One region of the Pseudomonas sp. XK-1 genome, then DNA from elsewhere that is predicted to be linked to it. Evidence: predicted binding sites of a transcription regulator. Region 1 holds the regulator's gene; the other holds the start of a gene.
What was found. The regulator sigma-54, encoded in region 1, starts transcription at its own class of promoters, with help from an activator protein. The targets are predictions, from matches to a motif close to ANTGGCATNNANNTTGCTNT.
Positions count from the first base shown of each region.

Region 2: WMW70_RS06795 (flagellar basal body rod protein FlgF) is a predicted target of sigma-54. The motif match lies at 1,550-1,569, and genes of this name have one in related genera.

Region 1 covers NZ_JBBPES010000001.1:750,370-754,695, forward strand. Annotated here, with positions in the region: gene rapZ (RNase adapter RapZ) at 1-647, opposite strand, end outside; gene ptsN (PTS IIA-like nitrogen regulatory protein PtsN) at 650-1,123, opposite strand; gene hpf (ribosome hibernation-promoting factor, HPF/YfiA family) at 1,139-1,447, opposite strand; gene WMW70_RS03315 (RNA polymerase factor sigma-54) at 1,641-3,155, opposite strand; gene lptB (LPS export ABC transporter ATP-binding protein) at 3,289-4,014, opposite strand; gene lptA (lipopolysaccharide transport periplasmic protein LptA) at 4,017-4,326, opposite strand, start outside.
Region 2 covers NZ_JBBPES010000002.1:240,622-244,947, reverse strand. Annotated here, with positions in the region: gene WMW70_RS06800 (flagellar hook protein FlgE) at 19-1,422, shown strand; gene WMW70_RS06795 (flagellar basal body rod protein FlgF) at 1,618-2,358, shown strand; gene flgG (flagellar basal-body rod protein FlgG) at 2,405-3,190, shown strand; gene flgH (flagellar basal body L-ring protein FlgH) at 3,289-4,008, shown strand; gene WMW70_RS06780 (flagellar basal body P-ring protein FlgI) at 4,020-4,326, shown strand, end outside.

The DNA of each region.
Region 1 (4,326 bases):
GCCGAGAGGTAGTCGGACACCGGCTGATCCAGGCCGGAGAATTCGCGCAGGTCCGGCTTCCAATAGGGGTTGGGCAGGCAGCGCACGTCAAACACCAGATCGGCATCCACCGGCATGCCGCGCTTGAAGCCGAAGGACTCGATAAGAAAGGCGGTACCCGGCTCAGGCTGGTTGAGCAGGCGCAGTTTGAGGCTGTCGCGCAACTGGTAGAGATTGAGGTGGGTGGTGTCGATCTTCAGGTCGGCCAGGTCGATGATCGGGCCCAGCAGCAGGCTTTCGTCGGCGATGGCTTCGGCCAGCGAGCGGCTTTCGTTGGTCAGCGGATGGCGCCGGCGGGTTTCGGAGAAACGCTTGAGCAGGGTCTCTTCATCGGCGTCGAGGTAGATCACATCGCACTTGATATGCCGCGCGCGTACCTCTTCGAGCAGCTCGGGGAAGCGCTTGAGGTGGCTGGGCAGGTTGCGCGCATCGATCGACACGGCCACCTGCGGGTGGAGCAGCTCGGTATGCAGCAGGGCGCGCTCGGCCAGCTCTGGGAGTAGGCCGGCGGGCAGGTTGTCGATGCAATAGAAGCCGTTGTCCTCAAGTACATCGAGGGCGGTGCTTTTGCCGGAGCCGGAGCGACCGCTGACGATGATCAGGCGCATGCTCAGTCTCGATTGAGTTGGCTTTGCACGTCGACCACCACCTGGTACAGGGCCTCATTGCTCTGAGCCTGGCGCAGGCGGTCACGCACGTCGCTGCGGTCGAGCATGCTGGCGATCTGCCGGAGCAGTTCCAGGTGGGCGTCGGTCGCGGCTTCGGGAACCAGCAGAACAAACAGCAGATCGACCGGGGCACCGTCGATGGCATCGAAGTCCACCGCGGCATTGAGTCTCAGCAAGGCGCTGATCGGTGCGTTGCAACCGGGCAGGCGACAGTGCGGAATGGCGATGCCATTGCCGAAACCGGTCGAGCCGAGTTTTTCGCGGGCGATCAGGCTTTCGAAGATGTCTTGGCCGTCCAGGTCAGGCAGCTCGCGCGCCACCAGGTTGGCAATCTGTTCGAGAACACGTTTTTTGCTGCCGCCCGGCACGTTCACCAGGGAACGGCCGGGGGTCAGGATAGTTTCAAGTCGGATCATAGGAGATAGACGAGGTCAGCGGGCCAGTGCGCCCTGTTGACGGTCGAGCTGTTTTTCCTTGTGCTTGATGAGTTGGCGATCGAGTTTGTCGGTGAGTAAATCGATTGCTGCATACATGTCTTCGTGTACCGCATTGGCGACAACCTCGCCGCCGGCAATGTGCAGGGTCGCTTCGATTTTCTGCTTGAGCTTCTCGACCTCCATGATGACTTGCACATTGGTGATTTTGTCGAAGTGGCGCTCCAATCGACCGAGTTTTTCCTCGATGTAGGCGCGCATGGCGTCGGTCACATCCAGCTGGTGTCCACTGATGTTGACTTGCATACCGCATTCTCCTTGTTGCCGTGTGTAAGAGGCAGGCAATAGGCCTGCCGCCGGAACACTGTGGCGTGGAAGACCCTGGCAGAACGAGTCTGGCACTGTCGCCGCCCGCGCATTGGCAGCGAAGTTGCTTGCGCGAAAAGGCGAGGCCGGGTGTTGTTGCGTGCAGTGTGAACCGTCTTCCTTCTTGTACCGCCTAGATCAATCGCTTGCGCTCGCTGGATGGCGCTATCCCGAGGGATTCACGGTACTTTGCGACTGTACGGCGGGCTACTTGAATGCCCTGTGCTTCCAGTAAACCAGCGATCTTGCTGTCACTCAACGGCTTTTTTGCATTTTCCGCGGCGACCAGTTTTTTGATGATGGCGCGGATCGCGGTGGACGAGCATTCGCCGCCCTCGGAGGTGCTGACGTGGCTGGAGAAGAAGTATTTCAGTTCGTAAATGCCACGCGGGGTGTGCATGAATTTCTGCGTGGTGACCCGCGAGATGGTTGACTCGTGCATGCCCACCGCCTCGGCGATATCGTGCAATACGAGAGGTTTCATCGCCTCGTCACCGTAGTCGAGGAAGCCGCGCTGGTGTTCGACGATCTGCGTGGCGACCTTCATTAGGGTTTCGTTGCGGCTTTGCAGGCTCTTGATAAACCAGCGCGCTTCCTGCAGCTGGTTGCGCATAAAGGTGTTGTCGGCGCTGGAGTCGGCGCGCTTCACAAAACCGGCGTACTGCGCGTTGACCCGCAGGCGCGGCATGGCTTCCTGGTTCAGCTCCACCAGCCAGCGCTCGTTGTGCTTGCGTACGATCACGTCGGGCACCACGTATTCCGGCTCGCTCGATTCGATCTGCGAGCCGGGGCGCGGGTTGAGGCTCTGGATCAGCTCGATAACCTGGCGCAGCTCGTCTTCCTTGAGCTTCATGCGGCGCATCAGCTGGCTGTAGTCGCGGCTGCCGAGCAGGTCGAGGTAGTCGTTGGCCAGGCGCTGGGCCTCGCTCAGCCAGGGGGTTTTGGCGGGCAGCTGGCGCAGTTGCAGGAGCAGGCATTCGCCGAGGTTGCGCGCGGCAATGCCAGCGGGCTCGAACTGCTGGATGCGGTGCAGCACGGCCTCGACTTCGTCCAGTTCGATATCCAGTTCCGGGTCGAAGGCTTCAACCACTTCTTCCAGGGTTTCTTCCAGATAGCCCTGCTCGTTGATGCAGTCGATCAGGGTGACCGCGATCAGGCGATCCTTATCGGACATGGGCGAAAGGTTGAGTTGCCAGAGCATATGGCTCTGCAGGCTCTCGCCGCTGGACGTGCGGGTGGTGAAGTCCCACTCGTCATCGTCGTTGCTGCTGCTCGGCAGGCTGCTGGCGCTGGTCTGGTAGATGTCTTCCCAGGCGGTGTCGACCGGCAGTTCATTGGGAATGCGCTCGCCCCAGTCGCCTTCTTCCAGGTTGTCCACGGTCTGCGTGGTTTCCTGGTAGTTGGGCTCCTGGAAGCTGGACTCTTGCTGTTCGCTGGAAGTGGCGCTTTCTGCGCCATCGGCCATGGGGTCCGAGTTGTCGAAATCTTCGCCGTCTTCCTGGCGTTCGAGCATCGGATTGGATTCCAGTGCCTCCTGGATCTCTTGTTGCAGATCCAGGGTCGACAGTTGGAGTAGGCGAATGGCCTGTTGCAGCTGCGGTGTCATCGTCAGCTGCTGGCCCATCTTCAGGACTAGCGATGGTTTCATTGCAGACCTTATTTACCGGCGTCTGTGCGCAATCCACTACAGGGCGCGGAAGCGCCACAAGGAAGCAAATTATATGCCTGACTCTAAGGGGTTTGCCTAGGGGTGGTGCTTGTTTGCGTGAGAAAAGCCCCTGTTACAGGCGGAACTCATGCCCCAGGTACACCTCTTTGACCGTCTGGTTGGCCAGGATGGCGGCGGAGTCGCCTTCGGCGATCAGTTGGCCGTCACTGACAATGTAGGCGGTTTCGCAGATGTCCAGGGTCTCGCGCACGTTGTGATCGGTGATCAGCACGCCAATGCCCTTGGCCTTGAGGTGGTAGATGATCTGTTTGATATCGCCGACCGAGATCGGGTCAACCCCGGCAAAGGGTTCGTCGAGCAGGATGAACTTGGGCGAGGTCGCCAGGGCGCGGGCAATTTCTACGCGCCGGCGTTCGCCGCCGGACAGGCTCATGCCGAGGTTGTCACGAATATGGCTGATATGGAATTCCTGCAGCAGGCTTTCCAGCTCCTTGCGCCGCTCGCTGCGGTCCAGGTCCTTGCGGGTTTCCAGAATGGCCATGATGTTGTCGGCCACGCTGAGCTTGCGGAAGATCGAGGCTTCCTGCGGCAGGTAGCCGATGCCGGCACGGGCGCGGCCGTGCATCGGTTGGTGGCTGACATCGAGGTCGTCGATCAGGATGCGACCCTGGTCGGCCTGGACCAGGCCAACGATCATGTAGAAGCAGGTGGTCTTGCCCGCGCCATTGGGGCCAAGCAGGCCGACGATCTGCCCGCTGTCGATGCTCAGGCTGACGTCGCGCACGACTTGGCGGCCTTTGTAGCTCTTGGCCAGGTGCTGGGCTTTCAATGTGGCCATGGTTACTGCGCCTGCTGGTCGGCTGGTTTGTTCTTGGGCTGGATCACCATGTCGATGCGCGGTCGCGGCACGCTGACATTGCTGCCTGTAGCACGGCCGGCGTTGACGATCTGGCGCTGGGTGTCATAGACGATCTTCTCGCCTTCGAAGGTGTTGCCTTCCTGGATCACCTTGGCCTGGTCGATCAGCACGATGCGCTCGTTGGCGGCGAAGTACTGGATGGTCAGGCCGTAGGCCTTGACGATCTGCTTGTCGGTGGCCGGCAGCTGCTCGTAATAAGCCGGCTTGCCGACGGCGGTAAACACGTCGATA
Region 2 (4,326 bases), on a different contig from region 1:
CCGGCAAAGGAGACTTCCATGTCGTTCAATATCGGTTTGAGTGGCCTGCGCGCTGCGAGCAGTGACCTCAACGTCACCGGCAACAATATCGCCAACGCTGGTACGGCCGGCTTCAAGCAGTCCCGGGCGGAGTTCGCCGATGTCTATGCGGCCTCGGTGCTCGGCTCCGGCAAGAACGCCCAGGGCAGCGGGGTGCTGCTGAGCAACGTGTCGCAACTGTTCAATCAGGGCAATATCAACTACACACAGAATGCCCTGGACCTGGCGATCAACGGCAATGGCTTCTTCCAGACCAGCAATAACGGCGAGGTCAGCTATACCCGTGCCGGTTACTTCGGTACCGACCGTGACGGCTTTATGGTGAACAACTTCGGTTACAAGCTGCAGGGCTATCCGGTCGACGATAACGGCAACCTGCAGAATGGCGTGATCAGCGACCTGCGCATCGAAACCGCCAGTCAGGCCCCGCGGGCGACTACCGCCCTCAACCAGACCTTCAACCTGAACTCGACCAATACCGTGCCGGCAACCTGGCAGGGCGCTTATGACACCTCGATTGCCGGTGCCGTGGATCCCCTGAACCCGACTGCCGCGGAAATCGCCGCGGCCGAAGCGGTGGCCAATGCTTCCTTCGATCCGGCCGACCCGACCACCTACAACTCGTCCACCTCCACCAATGTCTACGACACCCAGGGCAATGCCCATGTACTGACCCAGTACTTCGTCAAGACCGGGGCCAACCAGTGGCAGATGAATGTGCTGATCGACGGGCGCAATCCGGCCGACCCGACTTCGACCGTGCCCTATGCGATGGAGGTCGGCTTTACGGCCAGCGGCGAGCTGGACACCGCCAGCCTGGTCTCCAGTCCGAGCTTTACCGTCGACGCCAACGGGCGTTTCACCCTGAATGACTGGGTGCCGGCGGCCTCCGACGGCGGTACGCCGCCGGTATGGTCGGGCAATGGGGCCGATGCCAATGCCGCCGGCATACTGGTCGATCTGCGCAGTTCCACCCAGTTCTCCAGCTCGTTCGCGGTCAACAGCGTCAGCCAGGATGGTTACACCACCGGCCAGTTGGCCGGCCTGGAGATTGACGATACCGGGGTTATCTTCGCTCGTTACACCAACGGCCAGTCCAAGGTGCAGGGGCAGGTGATTCTGGCCAACTTCGCCAATGTGCAGGGGCTGACGCCTGTGGGTAAAACCGCCTGGGTGCAATCCTTCTCCTCGGGCGAGCCGGTGGTCGGCACGCCGCGCAGCGGTACGCTGGGTGCGCTGCAGTCCGGCGCGCTGGAAGACTCCAACGTCGAGCTGTCCGACCAGCTGGTCAACCTGATCGTGGCGCAGCGCAACTACCAGGCCAACGCCAAGACCATTGAAACCGAGAGTGCCATCACCCAGACCATCATCAACCTGCGTTGATAGGCTGGCCCTGAGCCTGCCGCAGGCGGCAAGGAATCGCCGGGCGATTGTCGGAAGGGCTCCATTCGGAGCCCTTTCTATTTTTTAAAAAACCATATTTTTCAGTGTCTTATAGTTGTTATTCGGGGCTGGCATAGCTATTGCTTTATAGCTTGTACAGAGCAGCGGGCGGCAAGCCCAACTCGGAGAATGACCATGGACAAGATGCTGTACGTTTCCATGACTGGGGCCCACCAGAACAGCCTGGCCCAGCGTGCCCACGCCAACAACCTGGCGAATATCTCGACCACCGGCTTTCGCCGCGATTTCGAGCAGGCGCGGGCCATGCCGATTTTTGGTGACAGTTATCCGTCGCGGGTCTACGCCATGAGCGAGCGCCCGGGCACCGATTTCACCCCAGGTTCGCTGCAGGAAACCGGCCGTGACCTCGACGTGGCAATTGGCGGCCAGGGTTGGCTGGCCGTGCAGGCGGCTGACGGCGGCGAAGCCTATGTGCGTACCGCCAGCCTGAATGTCGATGCCCTGGGCGTGCTGCGTACCGGCAACGGCTTGCCGGTGATGGGCAATGCCGGGCCTATCGCCGTGCCGCCCGAGCAGAAGATCGAGATCGGTCAGGACGGCACCATCAGCATTCGCGCCCTCGGTGAGGCCCCCAACGTGCTGGCCGAGGTCGACCGCCTGAAGCTGGTCAATCCGGATCTCAAGCAGATGGAGAAGGGCGCTGACGGCCTGATCCGTTTCAAGGGCCAGGGCCAGGTGCAAGCCGATGCGACCGTCCAGGTGACCTCGGGCTTTCTCGAGTCGAGCAACGTCAATGCCGTGGAAGAGATGACTGCGATTCTCTCCCTGTCCCGCCAATTCGAACTGCAAGTAAAGATGATGCGCACTGCCGAAGAGAATTCGACAGCCATGGCGCGCGTCTTGCAGATGACCTAATTATCAGCACGCGGCGTCGGTAAAACGACGCCCGAGGAGAATCGCTATGCTTCCGGCACTGTGGGTCAGCAAGACCGGTCTGTCCGCCCAGGACATGAACCTGACCACCATTTCCAACAACCTGGCCAACGTCTCGACCACCGGCTTCAAGCGCGATCGCGCCGAGTTCGAGGACCTGCTGTACCAGATCCGTCGCCAACCCGGCGGCCAGTCCAGCCAGGACAGCCAACTGCCTTCCGGCCTGCAACTGGGTACCGGTGTGCGGGTGGTGGGCACGCAGAAGATCTTCACCGCCGGCAGCCTGCAGACCACCGAGCAGCCGCTGGATATGGCGATCAACGGCCGCGGCTTCTTCCAGGTGTTGATGCCCGATGGCACCGTGTCCTATACCCGTGACGGCAGCTTTCATCTGAACTCCGACGGTCAGGTGGTCACCTCCAATGGCTATGCCCTGGAGCCAGCGATCGTCCTGCCCAACGAAGTGCGCACCTTTACCGTGGGTGAAGACGGCACCGTCTCGGTGACCACCTCCGGCAATCCGCAGCCACAGATCGTCGGCAACCTGCAGACCGCCGACTTTATCAACCCGGCGGGCCTGGAAGCGATTGGCAACAACCTGTTCCTGGAAACCGCCTCCAGCGGCGCGCCCCAGGTCGGTACACCAGGCTTGAACGGACTGGGCACCACCCTGCAGAACACCCTGGAAAATTCCAACGTCAGCGTGGTTGAGGAGCTGGTCAATATGATCACCACCCAGCGCGCCTACGAGATGAACTCCAAGGTGATTTCCACCGCCGATCAGATGCTCGGCTTTATTTCGCAGAATCTTTAAGGCACCGGGCGTAGCGGCTTAAACCGCCAGGCCCAGTAGGCATGGCCCCATGGAGGGGTTCAGCCACCCTGCAACGTGCAACACCTGAGGTAGTAGATATGAACCGGCTGATGATCTTTCTCGCGCTGCTTGGCCCCCTGGCCCTGAGCGGCTGCATGGCCCCCGCGCCAAAGCCGAATGACCCCTATTACGCTCCCGTGTTGCCGCGCACGCCGCTGCCGGCTTCGCAAAATAACGGTTCGATCTATCAGGCCGGCTTCGAGAACAACCTGTTTGGCGACCGCAAGGCCTACCGCGTCGGCGACATCATCACCATCACCCTGAATGAGCGGACCCAGGCCAGCAAGAACAGCAGCAGCCAGATCAGCAAAGACAGCTCGGCCAACCTCGGTGTGCCCAACCTGTTCGGCATGGCTGTGTCTCCGAAGAACCCCCTGGCAGGCCTGAGCGCGCTAGGCATGACCAATGACACCCTGGGCCTGGATGCCAGCTTTGAAGCCACCCGTTCCGCCGACGGTTCCGGCCAGGCTGGGCAGAGCAACAGCCTCACCGGCTCGATCACCGTGTCGGTGGCCGAAGTGATGCCCAACGGTATCCTGCTGGTGCGCGGCGAGAAGTGGATGACCCTCAACACTGGCGATGAGCTGGTGCGCATTGCCGGCCTGGTGCGGGCGGACGATATCGCCACCGACAACACCGTGTCCTCGACCCGCATCGCCGATGCGCGTATCACCTACTCGGGCACCGGGGCCTTTGCCGACGCGTCCCAGCCGGGTTGGATGAGCCGTTTCTTTCTTAGCCCAATGTGGCCGTTCTGAGGATGGCCACCATGACGCTTAGCAAATACCTGCTTGCCGCTGCAGCCCTGCTGCTGGCTTCCCTGGCCCAGGCCGAACGGCTCAAGGACCTGGCCAGCATCCAGGGCGTGCGCACCAACCAGTTGATCGGCTACGGCCTGGTGGTTGGCCTCAACGGCAGTGGCGACCAGACCACCCAGACGCCGTTCACCGTACAGACCTTCAACAACATGATGGCCCAGTTCGGCATCAAGGTGCCCCAGGGCGGCAATGTGCAGCTGAAGAACGTCGCCGCGGTGTCCATTCATGCCGACCTGCCGGCGTTCGCCCGGCCGGGGC